DNA from 2 places in the Solibacillus ferritrahens genome. Region 1 is predicted to be linked to the other one. Evidence: riboswitches for the same ligand, from Rfam matches in the RefSeq annotation. Region 1 holds a riboswitch; the other holds the start of a gene.

Region 1 (8,172 bases):
GCATGCGGAAACAGCGCCGATGCTGAGAAGGAAGTAATTGAAGCGCAATTTGAGCTGCATGGGGATTATGCAAATTTACCAGAATACCTGTATATTCTTGAAGAAATTGAAGCCGAGCAGTATGATTTTAATACTGTAACCGACAATGATGACAAGCGCGTCATTTCTATTCAAGCGGATAGTGAAAATTACCGATCTATTTATGTTTATAAAACATCTCGCTTAATCATCCAGCATGAAGGGGATCAAGGCGAAATATTTAATGAAGAAATCGATTGAAACCACATATAACTAGCTCAAAATCCTCCTACTAGTAGTGGGGATTTTTTTACTCTATGCTAAGGGGGAAGTACTATATTTATATTTAATACAGTCATTTTATGGATCGTTATATCCACACTTATTAATACATATTTAATGACATTTCCTATACCCGTTTTACGTAAAAGAGCTTATCCTGCCAACTATCTGATTCAAGAAAATAATCGAATAGATTTCCAAAACAATTCGGAATGTGCGGCCTTTTCAACAGCGTATATTTTGCGCCATTTTGGTTTGGAGGCGGAGGGGGAAGCGTTATACACACATTTTCCTAGTAAAACGATGGCCGGCAATGTATATCCAAAGGGAATCCGGACGGTGTTAAATAAAAAGGGCTTTAAAACAAACTATTATAAAGGGAATATGCACACATTAAAATACGAAGTTAGTAAAGGAACTCCTGTAATTGTTTTTATTAAAGTACATAAGAATCTCAATAACTTGCATTTTGTCCCGGTTGTAGGCTACGACAAGGAGTATATTTACCTTTCAGAGTCTTTAAAGCATCTGGTGAATAGTGAAGGTGAACACAAGAGCTATAATCGGAAAGTTCCAATCGAAGAATTTAAAAGACTTTGGGATGTAAAGAGACTGCATATGCTTTTTTATAGCAATACATACTTAGCCGTTCATGCCAATTCAAAGGAGGGATGAAAATGTTTAAATATATCGATGATATGGCTGGAGCTATATTTGATATTTTTAAATATATTTGTTATTTTTTTGCTGGCGCAATAATCGTTGGTGCACCACTATACTTGATTGCTAAATTTTTTGAGTGGCTTTTCTAAATGTCTTATATATAGAACTTTGAAAGGATTTAAATTCTAGCATAAGAAAAAAATATCCATTTTCTTTAGGGAAATGGATATTTTTCGGTTAGAGCATAAATTAAAGACCATCCGCCTATAAAATTAATACGTGTCCTTAAACCGTTTTGGCTTTTTAACATAGCCTTCAATTACGAACCCGCACTCCGTACAAATAATGTATTCAACCTTGGACCCGAACCCTAATTTATTGACGACGGACATGACGCTATAGCCATTGTGCTGACCTTTTCCTAAATCCGTCGAACCGCATTTTGGACATTCACTTACCTTTGTAGAATCGATCAATTTCTTCACTCCTCGTTTTGCTATACTGATTCCGTTACTACTTCCGAACTTTGTGTCTCCGGTTGCTTGTTTTCATGTGATTGTTTCGTATGTTTTTGCACAACGTTATTAATATTAAAGAAAAGTCCCATTACAATAATGGAAAATATCCAGCCCGCTACTTTTTTATAGATAAGCATGTCCCCATATCCATCGATACCATATTTATTTAGCAGAAACGCCGTTAAACCTGCCATAAAGAGACCCCGAATAATAAACACCGCTTGGATGATTTGAAACCATTTGAAAATGCCCTTTTGAAAAAATAAAGTTTTGCTGTCTTTTCTGTCATAGCCCTGTAAATAGGCAAAATCGACCGCGATATATAATGAAAAAGGCTGCTTTACGATGAATAGAATACAGTATAAAAAAGTATAAAAGAGACTTAAATAAATGCCATTTATAATCATTTGCTCTGCTGAACCTGACAGTAAATCGACCGTTGTGCCAATTAACAGCGAACCTAAAATAAATATTCCTGTTATATTAAACTGTCTATCAAAAATAAAGCGGTAAAGGGTATAAACAATACCAGGAACGGTTGAAAGCAGCATCGCAACATAATCCCCTAAAGGTTCCCTACCAAAATTCCAAATAATATAGGGTAATGCCGCATAAAATAGCAGCTCAAGTAAAATAGAATTTTTATTCGACTGTGGTTTTTTTGCCATAGAATCCTCCAATATAACAATATAAATACAATTATAAACTGAATTTACATAAAATGGATTACGTTATTTCTTAAAGAATTAATATAAAAAAGTAATTGTTAGACTAACTTGATTACATTTGACATGAAGAATAATAAAAAGTACAGCGTAACAAATGTGAACAATAGGATTCTTTCTTTTCTGGCAATATATGAAATACACGTAACAATAATTGATCCAGCTGCCAATGCAGAAACTAAAGGACTGCTTAACAGAAGGCTTAAGGTAAAGAAAACAAAGAAAGCTGCATAGGACCAGTTTTTTAGTTTTAAAAATACCCCTTGAGCACCTGTTTCGGTAATTTTCCATTTACCTAAATAGTTATGTTCGTTTTTATTAGGTTTTAGTGATAAATTCTCTTGATCAAACTGCATGTATACGGGCTGCAAATAAGGTGCACACCCATCTACTGCTTCATAACCCCAGTAAAAAGGTTCTCCATCAATTTGGAAAGACGCAATGGGCGGGTATGGCGAATTAACTATTGTTAGTTTATCCAGATCGTTATATTTAGGGGATAAATAGAGCTCTGCATCATAAGAAAAGACAACACGCTGTCCTTCTAATTGACCGAAGTATGCAGTCCATTTTAATGTACGGATATTACTAAACAAAAACTGGAATTTCTTCTTCTTTTGAAGTGATGCTAAACTGCAATCGACAGGAACCCAGCCTGCCTGTTCATCATAAAGTTCATTCCACACATGAGCTCCCATCTTACCATTAGCCCAACTACCGATAAGCGTACGGCAAGGAATCCCGATGGAACGACATAGTGAAGAAAATAGAAAAGAATATTCTCCACAATCACCTTGCTTCGCTTGTAAAAAGGACTTTGTGCCACGTCCTTTAGGGGGATAAACATATTTATATTGAGTGACTGTATAATTAAAGATAGCCTTCGCTTTTTCCATTGTCGTTACAGCCCCAGCCGTTATTTCATGTGCTAGATTCCTCATCTGTTCATCCACAACAACGAGTGTACCGCTGCGCAAATAAAATGCCTTTTCCTTATCCGTAAGCATTTTTTGTTCATTTTGTTTATACGTATCGATAGAATAATTCATTTGAAACTGTTCATTTTCTTTTAAAGTAAAATAAAAGAGTTCATTATTGCCGTCATCAATTGTTTTTTCTTCAGGGGAATGAGTACAAGTCACGTCAGGGTGATCCATCGGTAAAGTAGTCCATATCCTTGTTATGCCTTTATTTGAGTTGTGATACGAATATGCTATATTGACAATATTTTTCATTATAGACACCTTTTCTTTTAATGGTTTTTAAATATTCTGGATATTTGTATATACGGAAAATACTTATAAAAGTTTCAATGTATTTAATTTTATAAGATCAAGTAAAGGTAAAAGGAATGAGAAAGAGGGTAGCAAGAAGGTGCGAATTTACTATTAGTTTTCTGATTTATCTATGTTACAATAATTTTCAAATAAAATAATTTCCTTCGGGGTCGGGTGAAATTCCCAATCGACGGTGATGAGTTAATCTCTAAGCCCGTGAGCCGCTTTTTGTGTGCAGGATTTGGTGCAAGTCCAAAGCCGACAGTATAGTCTGGATGGGAGAAGGAATAGCCACGCATTTTTTAAAAATTTGATTTAAAATGTGCTTTTTTGCTATACACTTTTCCCGTCGCACCAAGTGACGGGATTTTTTTATTGATAATTTTATATGAATTTCCTTCGGGGTCGGGTGAAATTCCCAATCGACGGTGATGAGTTTAACTCTAAGCCCGTGAGCCACTTTTGTGTGCAGGATTTGGTGCAAGTCCAAAGCCGACAGTATAGTCTGGATGGGAGAAGGAAGCAATGTCATTCGCTTTTTGAAATTTGTGTTCAAAAGGCTTATTTGATGCTGCTAAATTTCCCTCTCATCGAACTCCGAATTCAATCGGGGTTCTTTTTTAATTTTAAAAAGAGGTGAGTAGGATGTTTACAGGAATTATTGAAGAGTTAGGAACTGTGGAGAAGATTAGTCAGTCCACACAAACGATGGAATTATCCATTCGAGCAAGTAAAATTTTAGAAGATGTAAAACTCGGAGACAGCATTGCGGTGAACGGTGTTTGTTTAACAGTGAAAAAATTTTCGTCCAATTCATTTTTGGCAGATGTGATGCCTGAAACTGTTAAAGCAACAAGCCTGAAACAATTAACTGTTGGTATGCATGTCAATTTGGAACGGGCAATGCTGGCGAACGGTCGATTTGGCGGACATATCGTATCAGGCCATGTTGATGGTGTTGCAATCATACAGCGGAAAAGACCTGTTGCTAATGCGGTCTATGTGGATTTAGCGATGGACCGTACTTTAATTGCACAGTGTATCGAAAAAGGTTCTATAACAGTCGATGGCATAAGCTTAACGATTTTTAATGTGTCAGATACACTCGTTACCATTTCCTTAATCCCCCATACTTACGAACAGACCGTGTTGGGCTATAAAAAGGCTGGGGATGTTGTGAATATTGAAACAGATTTGATCGGGAAATATGTGAAAAAGCATTTACAAAATCAAACGATAAATACGATTACACAAGATTTTCTGCAACGTACAGGGTTTTAAAGGAGTGGGAAAAGATGAATACGATTGACGAAGCAATTCAAGCATTAAAAAATGGTGAAATTATTATTGTATCTGATGATGAAAATCGAGAGAATGAAGGAGATTTTCTCGTTTTAGGAGAATTTGCAACACCGGAAAATATCAACTTTATGGCACTTCATGGTAGGGGATTAATATGTACACCTATTTCTCTAGCCATCGCTGAAAAACTTTGTCTTCACCCAATGGTCCAGAGTAATACAGATACATATCAAACGGCTTTTACGATTAGTATCGATCATATTAACACAACGACAGGAATCAGTGCATTTGAACGTTCAGCAACGATATTGGCATTACTTGAACCAGCAGCGAAGCCGGAACATTTCCACCGTCCTGGGCATGTTTTTCCGCTTATCGCAAAAGAAGGCGGGGTAATAGAGCGCCGCGGTCATACAGAGGCAGGGGTAGATCTTGCAAAATTATGCGGGTCGATGGAAGCGGCGGTCATATGCGAAATTATGAATGAAGATGGTTCGATGGCGCGGATGCCGCAGCTTGAAAGACTCGCACTAAAACATCAGCTGAAATTTATTACGATAGAAGATTTAGTTCAATATATAAAAATAAACACAATGGTTGTATAAGAAGGAGCATATGAAATGGGAAAAACATTTGAAGCGCAATTAGTAGGTACAGATTTAAAAATCGGAATCGTTGTCGGCCGGTTCAATGAATTTATTAATGATAAATTATTAAGCGGTGCAATCGATGGATTAAAAAGACACGGTGTAAATGAAGATAATATTGATACTGCCTGGGTACCGGGTGCATTTGAAGTACCCTTTATTGCAAAGAAAATGGCAGAAGCCAATAAGTATGATGCAGTAATCGGCTTAGGTACAGTCATTCGCGGATCAACAACACATTATGATTATGTATGCAATGAAGCAGCTAAAGGAATTGCCAAAGCGGGCTTGGATACAGGGGTACCGGTTATTTTCGGGATTGTCACAACTGAAAATATCGAGCAGGCGATTGAGCGCGCAGGGACAAAAGCAGGGAATAAAGGCTATGACAGTGCGATGTCAGCTATAGAAATGGCGAATTTAAATAAGTTGTTTTAGATGTTGTTATGTGTCATACCAAGGCATAATGATTAAAAAAGGCTTTCCGAAATCGTATCTTTTCGGAAAGCCTTTTTCGTGCATACGCAAATTTGATTTGGAAACATTATTTAGAATGATTCTGTATGCTTTATCAATCTTTAATTGGACGCTTAGACAACAATAAATTGATTATGAAACCACTGATAGTAAATATAATCATCCCTATCAACACCTTTACTAATGATACCTCGATATCCACAATATGATCAGTCTCCTGTGTTATTTCAAGTACTGTCCACCAGTTATCGATTGAGGATTCATATATGGCAAAGTATAACCATATTAAAAAACAGAAATATACAAATATAAAAATCCCCATTTTTCTATTCATAACACACCTCCTATACAACTTTTCGCAAATTCAGAGTGTTATACCTTTTTAATCTTTCTGATATTATTCGTGTTTTAAGAAAAACGTTTTCAAATGCAAGTTTGGGGAATCTAAAGTCGATCTTCAACAATCGGGCGCTTTCCTTGAATAAGGAAAGGCCCTTTTCTTTCACTTCCGTTTGTATAATCAGCATTGGAATATAATAGATCCTTATTTATAAATTTCTAGCAGTGTTTTTCATTGCCAAATGTTCGAAGAATGAATTTGTTTATTTATTTTTACCGGTTTTTTCATTGCCGTGTTTAAAGTTCCCTGTAATTTTAGCTAATAAAAGCTGTACTTCCATTATATTTTCTGCTGCATTTAATTTTTCTATAAGTTGCGCAGCCTTCCCATCCTTTACAATTTTGATTTGCTTGCCTTCAAAATAGATGATCACTGTCCCTTTTTTCGTTATTTGGTAATTGAATGGCTCTTCCCTTAATCTGTTGCGTTTATCTATTTCACTCACCATATTACCCCCTGTCGACAAAATAGCTTACAAGCCATTTTGTGAAAATATATCCTCTTTCGCAGGGATAATACTCTCTTTTTTATTGTTTAGTTTAAGTAGGGTGTATGTAGACCAAATATCTATGCTTATAATAACTGGAATTTTAGATTTAGTTGGTACATCATATTTTGTGTATCAAATTGTTTCAAAATTGGTTATTCATTAAGATATATAAATGCAGTTTCATACTAGTTAATAGAAGCTTTTCAGTTATTAAATTAAAGGGCGCGATTCTTCAATAAGAAGGTCGCGTTTTCCGTTAAAGGACCATATTGTTGAATAACACTCATTTATAGTTTCCAAACACATATAGGTATGGAAATTTGAATTCTCAATAAGTTCAAAAATATTTTTAAGAACATTTTATTTATTGTCACCTTCTTAGTTGAAGGTGACAATTTTATTTTTATTACATAAGTATTTACTTATATTGAAAGAAATGATACGTTATATAAGTAAATACTTATGTAAAAGATTGGAGGGGTCGTTTTGGATTTATTAGAACAACAACTAAAAGCATTGGCAGATAAAAATCGTCTTACGCTTTTAGCATGCATGAAAAATGGTGAGGTATGTGTTTGTGATTTTGTTGAAGTGCTTGGCATTTCGCAACCTGCTGTTAGTCAACAGTTAAAAAAATTAAAAGATGCAGGTATTATTTTAGAAAGAAAAAAGGGGACGTGGAAATATTACCGAATTGCAGAGCAACTTTCCCCTATTGTAGAAGCTGTCATTAACCAACTAGAAGCTGATGATGGGTGTCGTTGTGGAGGAAATACATGTTCTTGTTAGCAAGCATTCTCTTTATCACAACATTAATTTTCGTTATTTGGCAGCCTAGGGGACTGAATATTGGTTGGTCTGCCATAGCTGGCGCTGTAATGGCATTACTTCTTGGTGTTGTTGATTTTTCTGATGTTGGCTCAGTAATTAACATAACATGGAATGCTACGCTCTCATTTATAGCTATTATCTTAATCTCATTGATTTTAGATGAAATTGGTTTATTTGAGTGGGCTGCCTTACATATGGCGCGTGCAGCAAAAGGCAGTGGCATCAAAATGTTTGTTTATGTTAGCTTACTTGGCGCTATTGTAGCAGCATTGTTTGCTAATGATGGGGCTGCACTGATTTTAACGCCGATCGTATTAGCGATGGTTCGTAACTTACAATTCAGTGAGAAAATGATTTTCCCGTTTATTATGGCAAGTGGCTTTATCGCTGACACAACCAGCTTACCTTTTGTCGTCAGTAATTTAGTAAACATTGTCTCTGCTGACTTCTTTAACATAGGCTTTATCGAATATGCTTCACGTATGTTTATTCCTAACTTATTCTCACTTGTGGCAACCATTGTTGTGCTACTCCTATATTTT
Region 2 (8,172 bases), on a different contig from region 1:
GAAGAGCAGTTATCTGCTATGAACTTAGGATTGGATGAAGAAGTTCTAGCTGAAATGAAAAACATGAAGTTCGGTAATTTCAACTATGAAATTAAAATTAACAAAAAAACTTTTGACATCGAAGAAATGGTAATGGACTTCGGAATGGGCATAAATATTGAAGGTGTTGTTATGGATATTGAAAGTAAATCAACAATAAAATATTCAGACTTCAATGCAGCAACAACAATTACAATCCCTGCCGAAGTACTGAAAAACGCAAAACCAATTGAAGATTTAGACGCATTAGATTCAGCGGGTCAATAAACTCCAATTCTTTAATAAAAGCTATCTGGAAAAAGCATTTTTTCCAGATAGCTTTTTTATTCACTAAATCCAGCTCGTTCAGATAAATAATATAATACAACCAACGAATTCAGACATAAAAATTTTATGACATCGGTAAATTATCCAAATTAAAGGTTAAAATACTTTTATATATAACCCCACTGCTGATTTCCTTTTAAATTTCATGAAAATGGAAATATGAAATTCAAGAATCCTTGAAATATAAAATTGAGAAATTATCTGGTTTAATCACAAAATTTCAAATTATTATAGTGTTGAAAAGAAATCGTAGTATTATTCATGTATAATTATTACGATATATTTGAGGAGGAGATTTATGTCAAAGCAAAAAAACATCGCAAAGTCTATCGGACAAAAAATCATTGTTATTATCGGAGGTTTTATCGCCGCTTACGGTTTAGAATCCGTATTAATTCCAAATAACGTTTCCGATGGAGGAATTACAGGGATTAGTATCGTAATTTCACAATTAACACCATTACCTTTAGGTATGTTAATTGCTTTACTTAATATTCCATTCGTTTACTTAGGTTATAAACAAATCGGTAAAACCTTTGCAATCAATTCTATTCTCGGAATTGCTTCTTTAGCAATTGGTACATCCCTTATGCACCATGTCCCGACAATCGTGACCGGGGACGCGTTATTGATTACCGTTGTTGGCGGGATTATTTTAGGTATCGGTATGGGGCTGGCACTACGTAATGGTGGTGCATTGGATGGTATTGATATGCTTGCAGTATTACTTTCTAGAAAGCTCCCGTTTAGTACGAGTGATTTAATTTTATTTTTAAACTTTTTCGTCTTCATTATTGTTTCGTTTGTGTTCGGCTTTAAGGGTGCTTTATTATCAGCAATTGCCTACTATATCGCGTCGAAGGTTATTATCGTTGTCGAGGAAGGGTTAAGCGGTTCTAAAACGTATAAAATTATTACAAGCGAACCTGTAAATATGGTGGAGACAATCCGAGATCGTTTAGGACGTAGCGCTACTTTTAATACCGTATACGGCGCTTATTCCAACCAAGAGTTTAAAGAAATTACATGTGTAATTAATCGAATGGAAGAAAGTAAGATGAAAATTATCATTCGTGAAATTGACCCTAATGCTTTTGTCACTGTTTATGAAGTTGTAGAAGTAAAAGGTGGCAGCTTCAAAAAACAAAATGTACATTAGAAACGAAAAATGGGTGTGTAAAAGATTTTCAACTTTTACACACCCATTTCTATTCAACTTTTTTTGTTAATACTATACGGAATACACAATCCGATAACTGCTCCAATTAACGCTGGAACAATCCAACCTAAACCGATTGTATAAAGTGGTAAATAATCCATATATACAGCTGAAATTGATGATAATAAGTTTCCTTTAAACGCTGGGACACTTTCGATTAATGCATTGTAGCCATCGATAACACTAATAAAGAATGTAAATAAAATAGCTGTCGCAAAAACTGATTGTTTATAACCAAACAACGGTCCGAAAAGCGCTAAAATAATTAAGACAATTGCCAAAGGATATAAGAACATTAACACCGGTACTGCATATGTAATAATATTTGTTAATCCGACATTCGCAATAACGAACGATACAAGACACAGCAGTACAACAAATGCTTTATAGCTCACTTTCGGAAATACTTCATGGAAAAATTCACTACACGATGTAATTAACCCAATACTTGTTTTCAAGCATGCCAACACAATAATAATAGCGAGTAAAATTGCCCCGTACGAACCAAAGTAATAATCCGCTACAGCTGCGAAAATTTGACCACCATTCTCATAAGTTCCAATCGCCGTTACACTTGATGAACCCATATAAGTAATGAGACCATATATAAGCATCATTAAAGCCATCGCAAAAATACCCGATTTCCAAGTCGCTTTTGCAATATCTTTTTTATCGGTAACACCCGTTCGCTTAATCGCATGAATAACTACAATACCGAATGCAAGTGAAGCCAGCGCGTCCATCGTATTGTAACCTTCTTTAAACCCTGTCATAAACGCATCATTTATATATGCCCCAACAGGCTCTACAAAATCACCCATTGGCGAAAATAAACTGATCCCGATTAAAACAAACAGAAAAATCAAGAATGCCGGTGTTAAGTATTTCCCGATAATATCCATAATTTTCGCTGGATTTAATGAAAAATAAAATACGATAGCAAAAAATACAAAGCTAAATACAGCTAGCCATAATGTTATTTGAGACGGATCGATAAAAGGTTCAAATCCAACTACAAAAGGTACCGTTGCAGTACGCGGAATAGCAAAAAATGGTCCAATAGTTAAATATAATGCCAATGCAAATAATAAACCAAATACTGGGTGTACTTTACTCGCTAAATCACGCAATCCGTTACTTCCAGAAAGGCCAATTGCAAGAATACCTAAAAACGGCAGCCCTATTGCCGTTATTAAAAAACCAATTAACGCCAGCCAATAATTCGTACCTGCTAACTGGCCCATTTGTATCGGGAAAATTAAATTACCCGCACCAAAAAACATACCGAACAGCATCGTCCCGATTACTGCGTATGTTGAAAATGGTATTTTTTTCTCCATCGTCATCTCTCCTAAAGAAGTAATATAATGTTGGTCTTTTGACGAAATAGCCAGATTTTTCACAACAATGTACATTATGATAACAGTGAATTACTATGATTACAATAGTAATAATTATTTCCATATAACTTAAGACACATAAACTAACAATCTTCCAGCAAATAAAAAGGAGTTATGTCATAAAAACAATCCTTTATGACATAACTCCTTGTGCTTTTATTTAGTTAAGCTAAATATTGTCGGCGCTGTTGTTCAATCCATACACGCATCGAACGGTAAATCATCGTCACGACAACTAGCATCATAATTCCTTTAACTATATTAAACGGTAAAATACCCAATACTATCGTTTCATACATATCATATTCAAAGCCCAGTAAATACGTATATAGTGGTAGGAACGCTACGTAATTTAATACAGCCATCCCCAACGACATTACAACCGTCGAAACAACTAAGCCAGAAATTAACCCTTTTGCAGAAGGGAATTTTTTGTAAATATAGTAAGCTGGTAAAATGAATAATACGCCTGTTGCAAAGTTTGCCATGTGACCTACCGGAATTCCTTCTGGAGCTCCCGTATAAATCCAATCAAGTACATTCTTAACCAATTCAACAAGAATACCTGCGACAGGTCCCATCGTAATCGCCGCTATTAATGCAGGTACATCACTAAAATCAATCTGCAAAAATACAGGAAACCAAGGTAATGGGAAATTCAGTAGCATTAATATAAATGAAATCCCACTTAGCATAGCGATTGTTACGAATGACCGTAACTTCAAACTTCTCTTTTGCATAGAAATCTCTCCTCTTTGCTGATTCCATCTCGCAAGAAGAAAGGACGTATCAAATCATTCATGAAAAAACCCTTATGCAAAAAAGAGCATAAGGGAGAAATAGGCACACTTAAATAAAAGTCTACTTATGCATTTTGTAGTAAATCCCCTTAAAAATATGTATACGAAAGACATTCCGCTCATAGTTAAGGAAATTATTAACGGTACTACAAAAGCACGACATTTTCATAAAATGACGACCGTACCTTCACCTTCTCCCATCCAGACTATACTGTCGGCTTTGGAATCGCACCAAATCCTGCACACAAAAAGTGGCTCGCGGGCTCGAAAAGTTTACTGTAACGTCCTCCAAGTAAATGGTCAGAGGCTACAACTTTAATTACCGCCGGTCGGGAATTACACCCTGCCCCGAAGATGAATCAATATGAAATTGTGCAACAAAATTCTTGTTACAATTTCTATTATATATATAAAAACGGAATTGTAAAGACCATTGCTTACAATTCCGAGTAAATTCATTTGTTTTATTTAAAAGTTATAGAACAATAGGTTCCCCGCGATTGGCTTCTCTAAAGGCTTCGTGAAGTCAAAACCACTCCAATTTTCTTGCACAATTTTTTCAAATTTAATTTGTTTATCAAAACTTGCTGCCGTTAAAATTAATCCTTCTATCATACGCATTGCTTGGGCAGCATCATATTGTTCCAAATCAAGTGCTTGTTCGAATGTTACAGTAACGATATCCCCTTCATCCTCTACTTTTAATGAAATTCCAGGTAAAATGACAGTACGATATATATCGTTTGCTTCCGTCGTCATATTATCGATCGCCTCAGTCACGTTAGGAAAGGTCATACGAAAATTAGGACTTAAATAAACTGCCCCATCCCTCATTTGATACATAAAATAATTGTATTGTGTCTGCTCCCCTTTCAATTGAAAAGACTGTGCCGTTTCACCAACATAATCAAAATAAACGACTTCCCCTTTTGCATCTTCAATTTGTACCTCTTCGTACGAATTTCCGAATGTATCCACAAGGGAACCGAAATAATTAGATAGTGTAGCAGAACTTGTATCATATCCGTGGTCATCAGGTAATGTGTGAATAAGCTTATCTCCCTCTTCACGCAATTCGCCTTTTAACGGGTGATACTCATTAAACCCCATCATATGTTCATCGAGTAATGGACTAAAGGTTTTATAAAGCTCCAATGTTGTCGGGTTATCGGTCCCAAGCTTATCTACCACAACTTCATTAGGTATTAATATACTGACAGGAACGCTTTCTGCATCATCACCAGCAAGACCAATTTTAAATAATGTTACTCCTTCAAGCTGGCTTTCATAAATTAACGTCTGTTCAGCTTGTGCATCCAATGAAAAATTAGAAATTGTCGATGGGTCACTTACATCCTCGGTCCTACTCATTTTGGCGCTTTCTTCCGATTCTGTAGTTGCCATATCAAATGTATTCTGTTCCATCGAGATGGACTGATCATTCCCTAAAAACTGTGCACCAATCAAAACTATAATAAATAAGGATGCGATCGATACTAGAAGCGGTGCCCAGCGAATCCCTTTTTGATTAGGCTGTTGTATTTGAGGCGGCTGTTCATTAAATGCTCCATCATCCTTTAAACGATTGAATATTTCATCCTTTGTTCGATGATCGGTTACTTTCGGGGCCTGTTTTAGGAGTTGTTCCAGGTTTTCCTCATCCCAACGCTCCTTTTTCATAATGAATTCGCCTCCTTTCCATCTTGTGCTTCCAATAGCTGTCTTAAATTTTTTAATGCCCGGTGCTGTGTCGTTTTAACCTTACCTGTGGTCCATCCTAATATATCAGCCGTTTCCTGTATCGTAAGTTCCTGAAGATAGCGCATAATAATCACCATTTTCTGATCCCCCGAGCATCGTTCCAATGCAAGCAGTAATCGACTTAGTTCATCGTTTAATTCCATAGACTGTTCTGGTGAAGGTACGGGGCTTACAAGCTGCTCCGTTTCCCAATCAAATGCGGTAAATGCATGCTTATCCCGAACCTGTTTTTTTCTGAAATAATCAATTGCCACATTTTTCGCAATTGAGAAAAGCCACGTTTTTTCAGAGCTTTTCCCTTCAAAACGTTCATACGATTTCAGTACACGTACGTACACTTCATGAGAAAGATCCTCCGCCGCTGTCCGGTTTTTCACTAAATAAAAAAGAAAATTAAAAACATCCTGATGATACATATCGTATAATCGATGGAAAATGGACTGTTGCACCCATCCCACCTCCGTTCTAATTATTTGTCGTTTTCAAACAGTAAAAGTTACAATACCATGGAATATAATTATGAATTAACTTGTTAAAAATAAAAGTTTACCACTTTGAGAACAAAATGATAAACTTTTCCTACTACGATTTTGTTAATTTAATGGTAAATAAAATGTAAAGGTTGTTCCTTGCTGTTCCACACTATCCACAGAAATCGTACCGTTATGCGCTTCTACTATATTTTTTGTAATCGCTAACCCTAAGCCTGTTCCACCTTTTGAACGCGTCCGTGCTTTATCCGCTTTATAAAAGCGTTCAAATACATAAGGTAAGTCATCTTGGTGTATTCCTCGACCAGTGTCCTTCACTTGAACCTTAGCAAATTTCTGCTCATTTGTTATCGATACTGTAACTGAGCCTTCAGCCGGCGTATGGCGGATTGCATTATCGATTAAATTCGTTAACACTTGCTCAATGCGATCTTCATCAATCGGAATGAGTGCATCTTCCGAAAAGTCGGTTTCAAAAAGAAGATGGACATGGTTTTCTTTTGCCGTCTGATCAAACTTATGTGTCATACGTTCAATTACCGATACTAATGGCACATCATCTTTATAAAGACTCATATGACCTGACTCCATTCGTGCCAAATCCAGTAAATCCGTAACGAGTCGGCTCATCCGTTGGGACTCATCATAAATAATGCGAATCATATCAGTGCGTTCCTCTTCTGTTGTGACAACACCATCTATAATGGCTTCAGAATAACCTTGTAGCATCGCTATCGGTGTTCGCAACTCATGCGAAACATTGGCAATGAAGTCCGACTTCAGCTTTTCCAACTTTGTCTCCTCTGTTTTATCTCGTATAACAGCGACTGCACCACGAATCGAATCTCCGCTATAGAGGGGGCTAATAGTAATACTATAATAAGATTTTCCCATCTGTAACTCTTCGTCAAGCTGATCTTCAAAACTTAGGACATGGTCAAGCATTTGATAAAGCTCTTCAGGAATCGGCTTTGAACTGTTTAAGCCTTTTTCGATAAACCATTTTTGAAGCAAGCGCTCTGCAGGAGGATTACTGACCAAAATTGTTTTATCACGATTAAAAGTTATTACAGAATCTGTCATCGATGTTAATATACTGGATAATTGCTCTTTTTCTTGATTAATCACTTCTAAATGGTGCTTTAATTGGCGCCCCATTTGGTTAAAGGCTACTGCTAGCTGACCAATTTCATCATTCTGCTTTATTTCAATTTTCGAATCAAATCGACCCTTTGCCAATTCAAATGCGTGCTCACGCATGTTACGTAATGGCAACGTAATTTTGGAGGAAAGGAAAAACGCAAAAATAGTTGTTAATATGAATGCAATAGCCGCTGCCAAAAAAACAATTTTCGTTGTTTCATTACTTGTCTGATTTAATGCGTCCGGGTTTTTATAAATAAATACCGCCCCGTGTAACTCTTCTTCACTTTTTAAAGGAAAGCCAAGAACGATATATTTCATTTTTTTATTTTCATCAATATTCGAAGGCAGAAGGAGCTCTTTGACAATTGGCTCGTTGGTTGCATAAACTTCCCTTAATTCTTCGTTTGAAATAATATTTTTCTGTATTTCCTCTTTATTCAATCCTTCTTGCATTGAATACAACACTTCATTTGGATTTTTCGCAATTAAGACATTCGTCGTTTCTGTTAACAGCTCCGAAATGATTGCGAATTGTTTATCATCCAATTCATCCTCATCAACAATGCTAGCAATGGCTGCAGCAGTTTGTCTCAAAGACATTTCAGATTGTTCATTATGATAGCTTTCTAGAAACTCCAGCATAAATACCGTGAAAATAAACAGGACAAATGAAACGAGAAGCAAAATGGTTACCCATAGCTTCCCGACAATACTTGTTGCTATTCTAATCATTTACAACCTCGAATTTATAGCCTACACCCCAAACAGTTACAATCATTTTCGCCGCATTTTCAGAAACGCGGTTCAACTTTTCTCGTAAACGTTTAACATGTGTATCTACTGTACGGAGGTCACCAAAGAAATCGTAATGCCAAACTTCTTTTAACAGTTGTTCACGGTCAAATACTTTATCAGGAGATTTCGCTAAAAAGTATAATAATTCATATTCTTTCGGTGTTAAATTTACTTCTGTACCATCCGCCGTTACA

The links. Region 1 has a riboswitch for FMN ahead of ribE (riboflavin synthase). Riboswitches for the same ligand answer to the same signal wherever they lie in the genome.
Region 2: linked by a shared signal. The riboswitch ahead of SNE38_RS10680 (ECF transporter S component) and the one ahead of ribE (riboflavin synthase) in region 1 are both predicted to bind FMN.

What each region holds. Positions count from the first base shown of each region.
Region 1 covers NZ_JAXCLE010000006.1:93,419-101,590, forward strand. Annotated here, with positions in the region: gene SNE38_RS07825 (hypothetical protein) at 1-279, shown strand, start outside; gene SNE38_RS07830 (cysteine peptidase family C39 domain-containing protein) at 418-975, shown strand; gene SNE38_RS07835 (hypothetical protein) at 978-1,112, shown strand; gene SNE38_RS07840 (transcription initiation factor TFIIIB) at 1,236-1,439, opposite strand; gene SNE38_RS07845 (VC0807 family protein) at 1,460-2,149, opposite strand; gene SNE38_RS07850 (transglutaminase-like domain-containing protein) at 2,248-3,441, opposite strand; FMN riboswitch at 3,640-3,774, shown strand; FMN riboswitch at 3,875-4,008, shown strand; gene ribE (riboflavin synthase) at 4,129-4,764, shown strand; gene ribB (3,4-dihydroxy-2-butanone-4-phosphate synthase) at 4,779-5,390, shown strand; gene ribH (6,7-dimethyl-8-ribityllumazine synthase) at 5,406-5,870, shown strand; gene SNE38_RS07870 (hypothetical protein) at 6,512-6,757, opposite strand; gene SNE38_RS07875 (ArsR/SmtB family transcription factor) at 7,286-7,588, shown strand; gene SNE38_RS07880 (arsenic transporter) at 7,576-8,172, shown strand, end outside.
Region 2 covers NZ_JAXCLE010000009.1:87,513-95,684, reverse strand. Annotated here, with positions in the region: gene SNE38_RS10695 (S-layer homology domain-containing protein) at 1-306, shown strand, start outside; gene SNE38_RS10690 (YitT family protein) at 665-1,525, shown strand; gene brnQ (branched-chain amino acid transport system II carrier protein) at 1,579-2,925, opposite strand; gene SNE38_RS10680 (ECF transporter S component) at 3,150-3,725, opposite strand; FMN riboswitch at 3,971-4,145, opposite strand; gene SNE38_RS10675 (hypothetical protein) at 4,254-5,465, opposite strand; gene SNE38_RS10670 (RNA polymerase sigma factor SigX) at 5,462-5,995, opposite strand; gene SNE38_RS10665 (ATP-binding protein) at 6,140-7,915, opposite strand; gene SNE38_RS10660 (response regulator transcription factor) at 7,908-8,172, opposite strand, start outside.